DNA from 4 places in the Brachybacterium sp. GCM10030267 genome. Region 3 is predicted to be linked to each of the others. Evidence: riboswitches for the same ligand, from Rfam matches in the RefSeq annotation. Region 3 holds a riboswitch; each other region holds the start of a gene.

Region 1 (3,862 bases), on a different contig from region 3:
CTCATTGTCCGCGCACGGCGCCGGCGCGGCCAGGGGTGACGGGCGGTAGTGTCGCGGCCATGAGCGAGCGCCCGACCGACCAGACCGATCCGTCGCCGCGCGCGGGCTCCTCGGCGCCGGACAGCTCCGCCGCGCACCACGTCCTGGACCAGGCCGACGGCGGCGAGCCCCGCCGGCTGCTGTCGCTGAGCGATGAGCAGCTGGCCGGTCTCGACGGGCACCAGCAGCCCCAGTTCACCGCCATGCCCTGGCTCGACCAGCGCCCCGACCAGGCCGCCGTCGCGGCCGAGGTCGGACTGCGCTCGCTGATCGCCGACGGGCGGGTCAGCGCTGCCCGGGACGGGGCGACCGGGCGGCTGCGATGGGTGGCCGGCACCGAGCTCCGCGGCTGCCAGCTGCTGCGCCGCACCGCCGCGCGATTCGCCACCGCGGAGCGCACGGTGCAGTCCGAGAGCGGCCCGCTGGTCAGCCGCGCGTACTACTACGTCCATGAGACCGGTGTGCTCGAGGAGGAAGTGACCCCGTCGGGCATCCACCACTTCACACCGTTGCGGGTCGAGCAGGTCCCCGCCCGGATCGCCACGCTGATCGACCCGAACTCCGTCGCCGGCCAGGGCGGCGCCCCGGTCACCGTGCGCCGCACCGAGCTCGCCTCAGGACACCCGCTCGCCGCCCGGCTCGCCGACACCCGTGCCCAGAGCGTGCTGACCACAGTGCACGCCGACGACGACAGCGTGCAGCAGGTCAGCGTGTATGTCACCGGCAGCGAGGTGCTCACGATGGAGGCGCTGGACCCGGCCGCCGAGGACCCGCCGCTGGAGTTCCGGCCCGTCGACGCGGGCGACCTGGTCGCACTCGCCGCGGCCGTCGTCTCCTGAGCGCCTCCCGCAGGATTCGCCGGCCCGCGCGCGGCCCATCGCGCTGGTCAGAGGCTTCCGCGGGGCCCCTCAGCTCGTGAGGACGTCTCAGCGTCGGTCAGCTCGTGAGGGCGTCCCGCAGCGTCCGGGCCGCTGCCTCGGGATCGTCGGCCTCGGTCACGGCGCGGACCACCACGATCCGCTCGACACCGGCGCCGAGCAGCTCGGGGACACGTTCCGCGTCGACTCCGCCGATGGCGAAGAACGGCTTCGCGTCCCCCGTCCGCTGGGCGGCGGCGCGCGGCAGGTCGAGGCCGACGGGGGCGCGGTCCGGCTTCGTCGGCGTCGCCCACACCGGACCGGTGCAGAAGTAGTCCGGACCCGCATCGGCGTCGGCCGCCTCCATCTGCTCGATGGTGCGGGTCGAGCGGCCGATCAGGACGTCGCGGCCCAGCAGCGCACGGGCATCCAGCGTGCTCAGGTCGCCCTGGCCGAGGTGGAGGATGTCCGCGCCGGCCAGCGCGGCGACGTCGGCCCGGTCATTGGCCGCCAGCAGCGTGCCGTGCGCGTCGGCGATCGGCCGCAGCGCCCGCAGGGCCTCGACCTCGGCGCGGGCCTCGGCCGCCTTGTCCCGCACCTGCAGGATGTCCACTCCGCCGCGGAAGGCGGCCTCGGCGAAAGCCAGCAGGCCCTCGAGCCCGCGCGAGAGGTCGACGCAGACGTACAGGCGGGAGGCGCGCAGGGCTTCGCGGCGCCGGGCACCGGCCTCGCTGGTCGCCGACGAGTGAGCGTTCATGGGCACAGCCTGGCACAGAGCGTGACCGGGACCCGGAACCTCCGGCCTGCCGGCGCCGTGCCGCCGGCACCGTGCCGCAGGCACTGGCCCGCCGGCTCGTCGGCGTCTGCGCCGGCGCGTAGACTCGAGGGGTTCCGTGGGAGCCCGAGACGCCGGGCTGAGAGGGCGCAGCGCGCCGACCACCAGCACTGGATGCGGATCATGCCGCCGTCAGGAGGAATCTCAGGATGCGTGCCATGCATGTCGCCGTCATCGGCGCGGGCATCGTCGGCCTGCTCACCGCCGCCGAGCTGCGAGCGCGTGGTCACCGCGTGGAGATCCACGCCGAGGGGGTCGCCGACGGGGCCACGTTCGCGGCCGCCGGGATGCTCGCCCCCGCCGCGGAGATCCAGGTCGGGCAGGGCCCGCTGTGGGCCATCATGCGCGAGGCCTCCCAGGCGCACCGCGATCTCGCGAGCCGCCTCGCCGCGCGCACCAGCGTGGACCCCGGCTACCGGGACGATTCGACCGTGATGATCGGACGGGACCACGCCGACGCCGCCGCGCTGCGCGACCTGGCCGAGATCCAGCGCTCCACCGGAGCGGCCGTCCGCGAGCTCACACCCCGGGAGCTGCGCCGTCTCGAGCCCGCCCTGGCCCGCGGCATCGCCGGCGCGCAGCTGATCGAGCACGACCACCAGGTCGACCCGCGGCGCCTGGCCGCCGCCGTCCAAGACATCCTGGCCGGAGCGGGCGGACCCGGGGACGGCCCCGCCGTTGCCATCCACCGTCGCCGCCTCACCTCGCTCGAGGAGATCGACGCCGAGCGGATCGTGCTGGCCGCAGGGCTGGGTGCGGGAGAGATCGCGGGCCCGCACCGCCGCCTCGGCCTCGCCCTGCGCCCCGTCCACGGCGACATCCTGCGCGTGCGCGTGCCGACCTCGCTGCTGGCCCCGGGCGAGGACAACCTGGTGGCCCGCACCGTGCGCGCCACCGTGCGGGGACGATCCGTCTACCTGGTCCCGCGCGCCGATCGCCACCTGGTCATCGGTGCCACCAGCCGCGAGGACGACCTCGCCGGCACCTCCACCGGCGGCGTCCACCAGCTGCTCCAGGACGCGATCGAGATCGCCCCGTCCGTGCGGGAGACCGAACTGGTCGAGGTCACCACCCGGGCACGCCCCGGCACCCCCGACGACCTCCCGCTGCTGGGCCCCGTGCCCGGCGATGACCGCGTGATCGTCTCGACCGGCTACCACCGCCACGGGATCCTGCTGTCCGCTTGGGCCGCCCAGCGCACCGCCGAGCTGCTCGAGGACCCCGCCGCGCCCCGCTCGCAGCTGCTCGACGCGGTCCGGCCCGAACGCTTCACCATCCCACCGCCGACGGCGTCCCTCCCGCCATCCCCCGTACCCAGCGCCACCGCCTCATCCGCCCAGGAGAACCCATGAATCTGTCCCTGACCGTCAACGGCGACGAGGTCGCACTCCCGCCGGGAAGCACCGTCCGCGACCTGGTCAGCTCCCGCCTCGGCCAGGAGATCGGCGAGGACGGCCGCGCGAGCGACGGCAGTCCGCTCGGCGTCGCCGTCGCCCTGGACGACACCGTCGTGCCCCGCACCCGCTGGGCCACGACGCCCGTGCCCGATGGCGCGCGCTGCGAGTTCGTCACCGCCGTGCAGGGAGGCTGACCCATGACCCGTCCCTCCGCACGTCCCGACCTCGCCGACGACTCGTTCACCATCGCCGGCACGCCCCTGACATCGCGCCTGATCATGGGCACCGGCGGGGCCACCGACCTCGCCGCGCTCGAACGCGCCCTGGTCGCCTCCGGCACCGCGCTGACCACCGTCGCGATGCGCCGCTTCTCCGCGGCCACCGGCAACTCGGTGTTCACGCTGCTCGAGCGGCTCGGGATCAAGGTGCTGCCCAACACCGCCGGCTGCTTCAGCGCCCGCGACGCCATCCTCACCGCGGAGCTCGCCCGTGAAGCGCTGGAGACGGACTGGATCAAGCTCGAGGTCATCGCCGACGAGGACACCCTCCTGCCCGACGGCATCGAACTGGTCGAGGCGACCGCCGAGCTGGTCCGGCGCGGCTTCACCGTGCTGCCCTACACCACCGACGATCCCGTCCTGGCCCGTCACCTCGCCGACGCCGGCGCCGCCGCGGTGATGCCGCTCGGCTCACCGATCGGGACGGGCCTGGGCATCCTGAACCCGCACAACATC
Region 2 (3,862 bases), on a different contig from region 3:
CACAGGGGATGTCGTGGCAGAGCGCGGATCATCCTCGCGCCCTCGCGATGAGAAACCGGTTTCCCGCTGATCTTGGGTGCGACCATACTGTGCCGCTGGCCTCGTATCAACCCTCGATGGCGGGCGGGAACCGATTTCTGGCTGCCCGCCGCGGCGTGGCCCCTCACTCCACGGCGCCGTCCAGCGCCTGCTGCCAGAAGGCGGATTCGAGCCGGGTCGCGGTGCGGAACACCGTGGCCACCTCCTCGAATCGCTGCTCGGTGAGGGACCGCGCCGCCAGGACGTCGAGGTGGGCGATGGCGTCGCGCGCGGCCTGCTGGAACTCCTCGCTCGCGTACTCGGCGATCCAGTCGCGGTAGGGGTGCTCCGGCTGCTCCTCGAGCCGGGGAGCCAGACGGGCCCCGATCTCGGCGTACCCGATCGCGCACGGGGCGAGGGCCACATTCAGGTCGAGCTGGTCACCGACCTGCCCGCAGTCGAGCACGTACCGGGTGTAGGCGACGGTGGCCTGCTTCTCGGGTGCGGCGTCCAGCTGCGAGCGATCGATGCCCCAGCTCGCGGTGAGCCGCACATGCAGATCGGTCTCGGCCAGGGTCGTCGCGAGGGCATCGGCGGAGTGCTGGATGTCCTCGAGCCGTCGGCTCTTGAAGGCGGCCAGCGCGTTGGCCCGGGCGAACTGGATGAGGAACAGGTAGTCCTGGATCAGGTAGTCCTGGAATGCGGCGAGCGGCAGTGTGCCCGCGCCGAGCTGCTCGACGAACGGGTGGCGGGTGTAATCGTCCCAGTCGGGCAGGGCGGCGGACCTGAGATCGTCGAACAGGCTCATCGTGCCTCCCCGGTGAACGGGTGGAGGTAGGACTGCTCGAAGAAGTCGAGCTCGAGGGCGACGGTGCGCTCGAAGAACTCCCGGGCCCGCTCGGGGCTGCCGGGTCCTGCTGCGTCGAGCTCGGCGTGCAGGAAGTTCACGAAGCCGGCGAAGTCCGGGTTGTCGTGGAGGTCGATCCATTCGGAGTGGACGAAGCTGCTCGGCCGCGGGTCCGGAGCGGCGGCGGCCCAGTCGTGGTAGAGCCATTCGGTGACCACCAGCACGGCGAGGATCGCGGCATAGTCCCGGGTCTCGGCGGCTTCGCGGAAGATGGTGGTGAAGCCGGTGGTCGCCAGCGTGTCCGGGACGGTTGCGCGGTCGTGCTCGCTCACGCCCAGGGACTCGAACGCGCGCAGGAAGTAGGTGTTCTCGTCCCCGGCGACCTCGCCGACGAACTGCGACAGCCGCAGCCGGGCCTCGAACGCGGGGGCCTCGGCGATGCCGGCGCCGAGGAGCACCAGGAAGCTGTCGAGGAAGCGATGGTCCTGGATCAGGTATCCGGCCATCACCTCGTCGGGGATCGACCCGTCGTGGAGCTCCGCCACGAAGCGGTGCTGGACGGCTCGGGTCCAGGTGGGTTCGCTGGCCTCACGGAGGTCGTCGGTGAAAGAGGTGGACATCGGGACTTCTCCTCGTCGGTCGATCCGTCCGGATGGGAGCTCCCGATCCGGTGACCCGGGGCCCGACCTCGAGGCGCGCTCGCGACGCGGCGAGCGGCGCAGTGACGCAGTGACGCAGTGACGCAGTGCGACGTCATGACATCCCTCCGCGAGCGCTAACTCGATCAGGTTCGTCGGGTGTGATCTCAGCCCCTGGCGGGGCACCCCGTGTCGACGACGACCTTACCCCGACACAGCAGGAGCCGCCCCGGGACCCCGGCGCTGGGGCCGGGTCCCGGGGCGGCTGAGCGGGGCCGTGATCGCCCTGATCGATTCCCGGAGGGTCACCGATCACGCGGCGAGATCACGCATGACCGATGGGTCGGAGATCAAGCGATCAGGTGGGCCGACGGTCCCGCCGATCAGGTGCGCCGACGGTCCCACCGATCAGCTGGGCCGACGGTCTCGCCGGTCAGGTTGGCCGACTGTCCCGCCGGTCAGCGAGCGGCGTCCCGCTCCTGCGGTCGGTCGCCGTTCACTCGGAGTCGAAGGCGCCGTCGTCGGCCCCGAAGGCACTGTCCTCGGAGCCGTCCTCACCGGTCGCCTCGGGGGCGTAGTCCTCGTCGAGCGGGACCTCGCGGCGCTGGTCGAGGACATCCGCTGGATCGGCGTAGGCGGAGGTGACGGAGCCGAGCTCCTCGGAGCCGAGGGCGTCCGTGGTCCCGTCGTCCGGCAGGGCATCGACCTCCTGGTCCAGGGCGTCCTCGAGCGGGGCCTCGGGGGAGTGCTCGTGCGGCGTGCTGGTCATCGTCCTGCTCCTTTCCTCCGGTGGTGTCCGGTCACTGGCAGTATCCGATATTCCGCGCCGATGATCGACTGCTCGGGCCCGCGATCGCTGGAAGCTCAAGCCCTCGCGCCGGGCGGAGCCCCGAGCGACGTCGGGCCGAGTCAAGAGCTCTTCGGGCGAAGCCTGGAGCCTCGTCGGGCCGGACCCGAACCTGTCCGGGGCCGACGCTCAGGCGCGCGAGCCCAAGCCGACGATATGCTCCGGGAGGCGCTCGTTGCTGCCGTACATGAAGTGGTTCTCCATGCGCTCGGAGTAGCGGCTCGCCTCGGTGGTGCGGCCGACGGCCTCGGCGACCTCCCGGATGTGGATCGGGGCTGCGCCGCAGCACACCCCGAGGTAGTTCACGCCCAGCTCCAGCGCCTCACGGGCGAAGGCGCTGATCTCGTAGCGGTTGGTCAGCAGGGGGTCCAGGGCGGTGGGGAAGGTGCGCCCGTGCGGGGAGGGCACGGCCGCGGCGGGATCGGAGAGGTTGAAGAACGTCGGCTCCTCCTCCGTGGTGCGGTACGGGATCGGCAGGGCGCCCACGTGGCAGTCCACGGCCTCGCGGATCTCGCGCAGCCACGGCAGCATCGTCGCCGGCCCGCGGAAGCAGTTGAGACCCACCACGTCGGCCCCGGCCTGCTCGAGGCGCTGTGCGGTCTCGACGATCCCGGCGCCCTCGGCCATCTCCTGGAACGCCATCGGGGCGAGAGTGATCACCACGGGCAGGCCGGAGGCCTTGGCGACCTCGAGCGCGGTCAGCGCCTCCTCGGCGTAGTAGAAGGTCTCCCCGACGATCAGGTCGGCCCCTTCCTCGACGGCCCAGCCGACCATCTCCTCGAACATGCCGCGGACCTCGCGCTGCGTCGTGGTGTCCGCAGGGTCCCAGATGTTGGAGTTGGAGATGTTGCCGGCGACGAGATTGCCCGGGACGGCGTCGGCGACCTCGCGGGCGATCTGCAGGGCGGACCGGTTCAGGGGCTCGAGGAGGTCCTCCTTGCCGATGACCCGCATCTTCTCGCGGTGACCGTTGTAGGTGAAGGCCTCGACGATGTCGGAGCCGGCGCGCTGGAAGTCCACGTGCAGGGTGCGCAGCGCCTCGGGGTGCTCGAGGGCGACCTCGGGCACGAACTCGCCGGCGGTCAGGTAGCCGCGCCGTTCGAGCTCGAAGAGGAAGCCCTCGGCACAGATGACGGTGCCGGTATCGAGGCGTTCGGTCAGGTGGTTGCGGGTCATGGCGTGCCCTCGTCGTCGCGGTTCCAGTGGTGGCCGCTGGTGACTGTATCCGTGCCTCGTGGTGGGCCGTATGGGTTGTGGCGATCTGTGAACGCGCACGATGCCGGGGAGTCAGGGCAGGGGTGGCCTCCTCGGCGGTGCCGGGTCATGGCCGCGGCTGGTCGCCCCGTGTTCCCTCGTCGCCCGCGCCTCGTGCCTGGTCTTCCCCATCCGCTGGGAGGAGCCCTTCGGGATGGTCATGGCCGAGGCCCTGGCCTGCGGCACCCCCGTCATCGCGACCCCGCGCGGCAGCGTCCCGGAGATCGTCCGCGACGGGCACAACGGGTTCCTGGCCAC
Region 3 (3,862 bases):
CCCCATCGACGAGACCGAGTGGCACATGACGCCGCAGACGGTCAACGCCTACTACAACCCCGGGCGCAACGAGATCGTCTTCCCCGCCGCCATCCTGCAGCCGCCGTTCTTCGACGGCGAGGCGGAGGACGCCGTGAACTTCGGCGGCATCGGCGCGGTCATCGGCCACGAGGTCGGCCACGGCTTCGACGACCAGGGCTCGAAGTACGACGGGGACGGCAACCTGGTCACCTGGTGGACGGCCGAGGACCGTCAGGCCTTCGACGACCGCGCCGCCACCCTCATCGCCCAGTACTCCGAGCTCTCCCCGCGCGACCTCGACGACTCCCACCGCGTCAACGGCGCCCTCACCATCGGCGAGAACATCGGCGACCTCGGCGGTCTCTCCATCGCCGTGAAGGCATACCTGGCCAGCAGGTCCGCCGAGGGGGCCGCGGCCGAACTGGACGGGTACACCGGTCTGCAGCGCATCTTCCTGTCCTGGGCGACGGTGTGGCGGGGCAAGAACCGCACGCAGGAGGCGATCCGCCGGCTCGCGGTGGACCCGCACGCGCCGATGGAGTTCCGCTGCAACACGGTCGCCGGCCATCTCGACGAGTTCCACAGCGCCTTCGGCGTGCGCGAGGGCGACGGGATGTACCGCGCCCCCGAGGAGCGGGTGTCGATCTGGTGAGCACGACGGTGAGGATCCCGTGAGGCCCGAGGCGCCGTTCTACGTCGGCACCACCAGGCCCTCCTGGGTCGGGTGGACCCGCATCGCCCTGACCCTGCTGTTCGGTGCGGTCCTGGCGCTGGTGCTGGCCCAGCGCGGCCTCGTGGCCGCCGTGCCGCCGGCCGCCGGGGTGTTCGCACTGCTGGCGCTGTGGACCTGGATGGGCCAGCACACGCGCTTCATCGTCGACGACCGCGGCCTCACGGTGAGCCTCGGCGGTTTCCTCCCGCGCCCGACGTGGCCGCTGGCCGGCTTCCGCACCGTCCAGTACCGCATCGTGCCGCAGCCGGCCGTCGGGGCAAGCCTCGGCGGCTACGGATGGCGCCGCGGCATGGTGATCCCCGCCCGGCCCGAGGAGCTGCGGCCCGTCGGCGACCGGAAGCTGCTGACCGGCGGTGAGACGCGGCAGTCCTACCGCATGGTCGTCACCCGGCCGGGGACCATGGTCGAGATCGTCGGCCGCGAGGGCACCGGGTATCTGCTGACGCCCGAGGACCCCGAGGCGACGGCCGCGGCCATCGACCAGGCGATCCGGGCGCGGCGCTGACGCCACCGCCGAGGGAGTATCCTGAGTGCCGGTCATCCACTGACAGGGGAGCACCAACGGGGTGCTGAGAGTGCGCGAACCTGCGCAGACCCTCGAACCTGATCCGGTTCACACCGGCGTAGGGAGTCGGGATATCCGTGCGGCATCGATGATGCCGTGCGCCCCTTCCGTGAGAGGAAGGAGAAGTGATGACACGCTTTCGCACCATTGATCTGCTGGTCACCGTCATGATCGGGGCAGCCTTCGGCGTCGCGTTCCTGGGGTACGGCCAGCTCTACACCCTGATCAGCCCGCTGACGATGGCGTTCCGCCCCGCCGAGGGTCTGCTGGTGGGCATCTGGTTCCTGCCCGCCGTCCTCGCCGCCCTGATCGTCCGCAAGCCCGGCGCGGCGCTGCTGGCCGAGATGATCGCGGCATGCCTCGAGATGCTGCTGGGCGGCCAGTGGGGCTGGGGCACCGTGGTCTCCGGCCTGCTGCAGGGCGGCGGCGTCGAGCTCGCCGTCGCGCTGACCGCGTACCGCCGCTTCACGCTCCCGGTGGCCGTCCTCGGCGGAGTCCTCGCCGGCGGCCTGGAATGGATCTGGGAGCGCTTCGCCTACTACCCCGAGATGAGCTGGCCCTTCGCCCTCATCCTGCTCGGGTTCTTCCTCGTCTCCGGCGCCGCGCTGGGCGGCGGCCTGGGCTGGGCCGCGACCCGTGCCCTGGTGGCCACCGGCGCGGTGGATTCGCTCGCCGCGGGACGGGAGCACGCCCGCGCCGCCGCGGCGTGAGGACTGCGGCGTGAGAACCAGGGAATCCGCCGCCGGGGCCGCGCTTGCGCTGTCCCGGCTCAGCTGGCGCCCGAACTCGCGGCGGGAGCCGACGGTCGCCGACCTCGACCTGAGCATCCCCGCCGGTCAGCGCGTGCTGCTCGCCGGCGCGAGCGGCAGCGGGAAATCGACGGTGCTGCGCGCCCTCGCCGGTCTTCTCGATGAGGAGGCCGGCGAGCTCTCGGGGCACATGGCGGTCTCGTCCCGGCCCGGAGAGCGCGGCCTGCTGCTGCAGAATCCCGCGCACGCGCTGGTGGCCGCGACCGTGGGCCGCGATGCCGCCTTCGGGCCCGAGAACGCGGCCCTGCCCCGGCCGGAGGTCCACCGGCGCGCCGCGGCGGCGCTGGATGCCGCGCAGGTGGACCTGGAGCCGTCGCGCGGCCCGCTGGAGGCCTCCGGCGGGCAGCAGCAGCGCGTCGCCCTGGCCGGCGCCCTCGCGCTCGGCCCGGACATGCTGCTGCTGGACGAACCCACGAGCATGCTCGACGCCGAGACCGCCCAGCAGGTGCGCTCGGCGATCCTGGCCAGCGCCGAGGGCCGCACCCTGGTCGTCGCGGAGCACCGGATCGAGCCCTGGCTGGATCACGTGGACCGCCTGGTGGTCCTCGGCGAGCAGGCCCGGGTCCTCGCCGACGGGGACCCGCGGACGGTGCTGGCCGCCCAGAGCGATCTGCTCGAGGAGGCCGGAGTGCTGGCGCGGCGGGAGGCGCCGCCGGATGCCGGCCCGTCTCCGCGGCGTCCGAGCGGGAGCGATCCCGGGACGGTGGTCGCCTCCCTCGAGGAGGTCACCGTGCCGCGCCGGGGCGTCACGATCCCCGTCGGCCTCGAGGCGCGGGCCGGGCAGCTGACGGTGCTGACCGGGCCCAGCGGCGCCGGCAAGACGACCGTCGTCCGCGCCCTGCTGGGGGCGATGCGCCCCGCGACCGGCACCGTCCGGCGCCCGGATCGCGAGCGCATCGCCGTCGTCCCCCAGGATCCGGAGCACTCGTTCGTCGCCGCCACCGTGCGCGAGGAGCTGCTGGCCTCTCCGTGGGCCGACGACGAGCACCTCGCGGACGAGCTCCTCGAGCGCGCAGGCCTCGCCCATCTCGCCGGGGCCAACCCCTACCGGCTCTCCGGCGGGGAGCAGCGCCGCACCGCACTCGCGGCCGCCCTCGCCCAGCAGCCCGACCTGCTGGTCCTCGACGAGCCGACGGTCGGGCTGGACGCGCGCCGCCGCGGCGCCGTGCTGGACCTGCTCGAGGAGGCCGCCGCGCGCGGCTGCTCGGTGCTGGCCGCGACCCACGACCCCGAGCTCATCGCCCGGGCCGATCACCGGATCGAGCTGCCGGATTCAGGGCACGGGGATCCTCCCCCGCCGCGCCGCCGGATCCCGGCCGACGCCCTGAACCCGCTGACCCTCTGCCTGATCGGCATCCTCGCCGCCATCGGCTCGTTCGCGGTCCAGACCTGGCAGGGCGGACTGCTCGCGCTGCTGCCGCTCGTGCTGCTGGGCCCACTGGCGGTGCGCACGCTGCGCGGCGCGGCGCTGCGGCTGACCCCGATCCTGCTCTCGGCCGCCGGGCTGGCCTGGACCACCGCCCTGCTCGGGGACGCGCCCGCGCTGTCCGGGGACGCCTGGCTGCTGGGGCTGAAGGAGGCGGCCCGGATCATGATGTTCGTCGCGCCGGGGGTACTGGCCCTGGGCAGCGTGGACGTGACCGCCCTCGGCGACGCCCTCGGAGGCCGGCTGAGACTGCCCGCCAGGCCGGTCGCGGCCTCCGTGGTCGCGCTGGTGCGAGTCGGGCACCTCGG
Region 4 (3,862 bases), on a different contig from region 3:
CGGTCCTCCTCGGCGGCGGACGCCGCAGCGGCGAAGGCCAGGCCGCCGCCGTAGCAGAAGCCCAGCAGCCCCACCCGTTCGGAGTCCACCGCGCCGTGCGCACGCAGCGCGCCCAGGGCGGCGATGGCGTCGGCCTCGGCCCGCTCCCAGGGCAGCTGCTGGGTCAGGGTCATGGCCTCGCCGAGCCAGGACTCCGCGTCCTCCCAGTCGTCGATGCCGACGATCGGCGGATCGAGGCGGGCGAAGAGCTGCGGGGCCAGCACCGCATAGCCGAGCGCGGCGAGATCCGCGCAGCGCCGCTGGATGTAGTCGGAGACGCCGAAGATCTCCTGCAGCACCACGAGGCCGGGCACCGGCTCCTCGCGGTGCTCGGGCAGCCAGAGCAGTCCGGGCAGGTCGCCGGCATCGGTGGGGATGGGCAGTGTGGTCGCGCTCACGCGATGACTGTATCGCGAGGGGCGCCGGTCACTCACTCGCCCTGCGGCCTCCCCCCGGTCGGCCGCACGGCCTGGCCGCGATGCTCAGCCGCTCCGCTGGACGACGGTCACAGGGTCTCGATGCCCACCAGCAGGCCCTGGTCGTTGCCGGCGAAAGCCCCGGGCGCCACCTCCAGCTCCCAGTGATCGCCGCCGGCGGTGGTCGCGGTGCAGGCCACCGGTTCGAAGGTCGCGAAGGAGAGGCCGTCCTGGCAGCTCACGTGCTCCCAGTCGGCGTAGTCGACGGGGACGTAAGCATTCGGGGAGGTGAGCACCTCCAGCGTGTGCTGCGCGAGCTGCTCGGAATCCAGGTCCTCGGCCCCGAACGTCGAGCTGACGCCGAGGCCGGTGAGGGACACGGTCTCCTCCAGCAGGACCTCGGCCGGCCCGGTCAGGGCGCCGCCGGTGGTGAACAGGATCGCGACCCTGCTGCCGGCGGTGAAGTCCTCCGCGGACGGGATCCGCACCGAGTGCGCCGTCCATTCCTGGTCCGGGTCGGGAGAGTCGACGCTCGCCGGGCCCATGCACGACGCGGTGGCGCCCGGGCTGAGCGTGAGCTCGTCGTAGCACTCGGCCATCCCGCCGAGGGGCCCGGTCAGCAGGGCGGCCAGCTGGTCGGGGCTGCGCACGAGATCGCCCTCACCGGGCTCCTCGGGTCCCAGATCGGTGACGAGCACGAGACGGGTCTCAGGCTCCGTCGGCTCCGTCGCCTCGTCCTCGTCGCCCGCATCCACCCCATCGTTCTGTTCGGACCCCTCGTCCGAGTCCCCGTCCCCCTGCTCACTGCTGGTCGCGGCGCCCCCGCCGTCGCTGGTGTTCTGTCCGCCCTCCTGCTGTTCACCCTGATCCGATGTCTCGGACGGCGCCCCCGCGCTGTCCTCCCCGTCGGCTCCGGCGCTCGTGCTGCAGGCCGACGCGGACAGCAGCGCCGCCCCCGCGGCGACGGTCAGTACGGTGCGGGCCCGGCGTGCGGTGCTCGTGATGGTCATGGCGTCCTCTCCGCCGACTGCGGGAGACGGTTGTCCGTCGTGGATCCGCGTCGATGCGTTGCCGCTCACACCGTGGCATCAGGTCAAGGGAAGGTCAAGAGAATACCAAGGAATTACAGGATTATGAGTGTGAAGATCCTGTGTGCCCCTGTCTCGGCCCCTGCTAAAGTCGCCGACCAGTGACGCGGGGTGCCGTCGAGAAGCGGCGGCTGAGAGCACACCCGTCGAACCTGCCCTGGTCTGCACCTGCGAAGGGATCGTCACCGATGACTACGAGCACGCCCGAGAACCGGCTACGCAGCGCCCTCGAGGCGCTCAGCGGGCACAGCCCGCTCGTCCACTGCATCACCAACACCGTCGTCCAGCAGATCACCGCGGACGTCCTGCTGGCCATCGAGGCCGCCCCCGCGATGGTGGACCACCCGCAGGAGGCGCCGGTCTTCGCCGCTGCGGCCGACGCGCTGCTGGTGAACACCGGCACCGTGGCCGAGGGACAGGTGCAGGCGATGCCCGCCGCCGCCCGCGCCGCCCGCGACGCCGGACGGCCCTGGGTGCTCGACCCGGTCGCCGTCGGCTCGCTGCCCGTCCGCACCCCGCTGGCGCACGAACTGCTGACCCTCGGGCCCGCCGCCGTCCGCGGCAACGCCTCCGAGATCGCCGCGCTCGCCGGCACCGGCGGGGGAGGGCGCGGCGTCGATTCCACCGACACGGTCGAGGCGGTGCTCGACGCCGCCCGCGACCTCTCCGCCCGCACTGGTGCCGTGGTCGCGGTCTCCGGGGAGCGCGACGCGATCGTCTCCGCGGGTCGCATCACAGTGCTGACCAGCGGCGACGCCCTGCTCGCGCGAGTGATCGGCACCGGCTGTGCGCTCGGCGCGACCTGCGCCGCCCTCCTGGGCTCAAGCCGCGACACCGACCTCACCCCCCACGACGCGGTGCTCGCCGCACATGCCCTGCACGGCGCCGCCGGAACCCTCGCCGCGCGGGAGGCGCAGGGAGTCGGGTCCTTCGCCGTCGGCTGGCTCGATGCGCTGGACACCCTCACGCCCGCCGACGTGCTCGAGCTCGTGGGTCTTCAGGAGCAGGCGGCCCCGGCGTGATCCGGCCGTCCCTGCGCACCGCCCATGCGGCCGACTTCTCGCTGTACCACGTCACCGACTCGGCGCTGTCCGGCGGGATCGACGCGGTGCCCGGCGTGGTCCTCGCCGCCGTCCGCGGCGGAGCGGGCGCGATCCAGCTGCGGGACAAGGACGCCTCCGACGCCGACCTGCTCGAGCTGGTCCGCGCATGCCGGGAACGCCTGGCGAGCGAGCTCGGCCCTCGCGCCCAGGAGGTGCCCTTGTTCGTCAACGACCGTCTCGGTGTGGCCGAGGCCGCGCGGTGCCACCTCCACGTGGGCCAGAGCGACGTCGCCGCGGCCGCTGCCCGCGAGGTGCTCGGGGAGGAGCTGATGATCGGCCTCTCCGCCGGCACCGCCGGCCAGGTGCGCGCCGCGCTCGCGGAGGACACGGCCGACGTGCTGGGCATCGGCCCGATCCGCGCGACCGCCACCAAGGCCGACGCCGCGCCGCCGCTCGGCCTGGAGGGACTGGCGGAGTGCCTGGACCCGTGGCGGCAGGCGCGGCACGTATCGGCCGCCTCAGCTCCGCTGGCCGTCGCCATCGGCGGCATCGACCACCGCCTCGCCCCGGAGATCGCGGCCACCGGTGTGGACGGTCTCTGCGTGGTCTCGGCCATCGCCGCGGCACCCGACCCCGCTGCGGCCGCCGGCCGACTCCGAGAAGCCATCGACCAGGGCCGCTCATCCAGCAGTCCGTGACCACCCGTCCGCGGACCCCGCCCCCCACCGGCCCGGCTCCGCAGCACACCCCAGGAGGACCGCCCCATGCGACCACCGACAGCACTGACCATCGCCGGCTCCGACCCCAGCGGCGGCGCCGGCTTCCAGGCCGACCTGAAGACGTTCACGGCACTCGGCGTCTACGGCACCACCGCGATCACCGCCGTGATCGCGCAGAACACCCGCGGCGTGCAGTCCGTGACGCCGATGACCGCCGAGGACGTGCAGTCGCAGCTGACCAGCGTTCTGGATGACATCCCGCTGGACGCCACCAAGCTGGGGATGCTCACCTCCGCCGAGGTCGTCGCCGCCGTCGCCGAGACCATGGCCGCGCGAGCCGGCCAGTTCGGCACCGTCGTGCTCGACCCGGTCATGGTCGCCACCAGCGGCGATGAACTGCTGCCCCGGCAGGCGGCACAGAACCTGCGCGAACTGCTGCTGCCGCTGGTGCACGTGATCACGCCGAACCTGCCCGAAGCGGCGAAGCTGCTGGATGCGGAGGTCGCCCCCGATGTCGAGACCATGCAGGAGCAGGCCGTGCGGCTGCAGCAGCTGGG

What was found. Region 3 has a riboswitch for thiamine pyrophosphate ahead of ACFQS2_RS15415 (ECF transporter S component). Riboswitches for the same ligand answer to the same signal wherever they lie in the genome.
Region 1: it holds a riboswitch for thiamine pyrophosphate, as region 3 does, so the genes downstream of both, thiO (glycine oxidase ThiO) here and ACFQS2_RS15415 (ECF transporter S component) in region 3, are expected to answer to the same signal.
Region 2: it holds a riboswitch for thiamine pyrophosphate, as region 3 does, so the genes downstream of both, ACFQS2_RS04010 (TenA family protein) here and ACFQS2_RS15415 (ECF transporter S component) in region 3, are expected to answer to the same signal.
Region 4: it holds a riboswitch for thiamine pyrophosphate, as region 3 does, so the genes downstream of both, thiM (hydroxyethylthiazole kinase) here and ACFQS2_RS15415 (ECF transporter S component) in region 3, are expected to answer to the same signal.

The regions. Positions count from the first base shown of each region.
Region 1 covers NZ_JBHTCX010000011.1:174,149-178,010, forward strand. Annotated here, with positions in the region: gene ACFQS2_RS10030 (hypothetical protein) at 60-878, shown strand; gene thiE (thiamine phosphate synthase) at 976-1,653, opposite strand; TPP riboswitch at 1,780-1,886, shown strand; gene thiO (glycine oxidase ThiO) at 1,881-3,083, shown strand; gene thiS (sulfur carrier protein ThiS) at 3,080-3,322, shown strand; gene ACFQS2_RS10050 (thiazole synthase) at 3,326-3,862, shown strand, end outside.
Region 2 covers NZ_JBHTCX010000003.1:341,571-345,432, reverse strand. Annotated here, with positions in the region: gene tenA (thiaminase II) at 164-826, opposite strand; gene ACFQS2_RS04010 (TenA family protein) at 823-1,485, opposite strand; TPP riboswitch at 1,610-1,703, opposite strand; gene ACFQS2_RS04005 (hypothetical protein) at 2,000-2,272, opposite strand; gene ACFQS2_RS04000 (homocysteine S-methyltransferase family protein) at 2,480-3,526, opposite strand; gene ACFQS2_RS03995 (glycosyltransferase) at 3,627-3,862, shown strand, end outside.
Region 3 covers NZ_JBHTCX010000017.1:181,298-185,159, forward strand. Annotated here, with positions in the region: gene ACFQS2_RS15405 (M13 family metallopeptidase) at 1-673, shown strand, start outside; gene ACFQS2_RS15410 (glycosyltransferase) at 693-1,259, shown strand; TPP riboswitch at 1,294-1,401, shown strand; gene ACFQS2_RS15415 (ECF transporter S component) at 1,448-2,029, shown strand; gene ACFQS2_RS15420 (ATP-binding cassette domain-containing protein) at 2,040-3,862, shown strand, end outside.
Region 4 covers NZ_JBHTCX010000007.1:161,254-165,115, forward strand. Annotated here, with positions in the region: gene ACFQS2_RS06030 (dienelactone hydrolase family protein) at 1-437, opposite strand, end outside; gene ACFQS2_RS06035 (hypothetical protein) at 545-1,465, opposite strand; TPP riboswitch at 1,641-1,740, shown strand; gene thiM (hydroxyethylthiazole kinase) at 1,732-2,565, shown strand; gene thiE (thiamine phosphate synthase) at 2,562-3,284, shown strand; gene thiD (bifunctional hydroxymethylpyrimidine kinase/phosphomethylpyrimidine kinase) at 3,351-3,862, shown strand, end outside.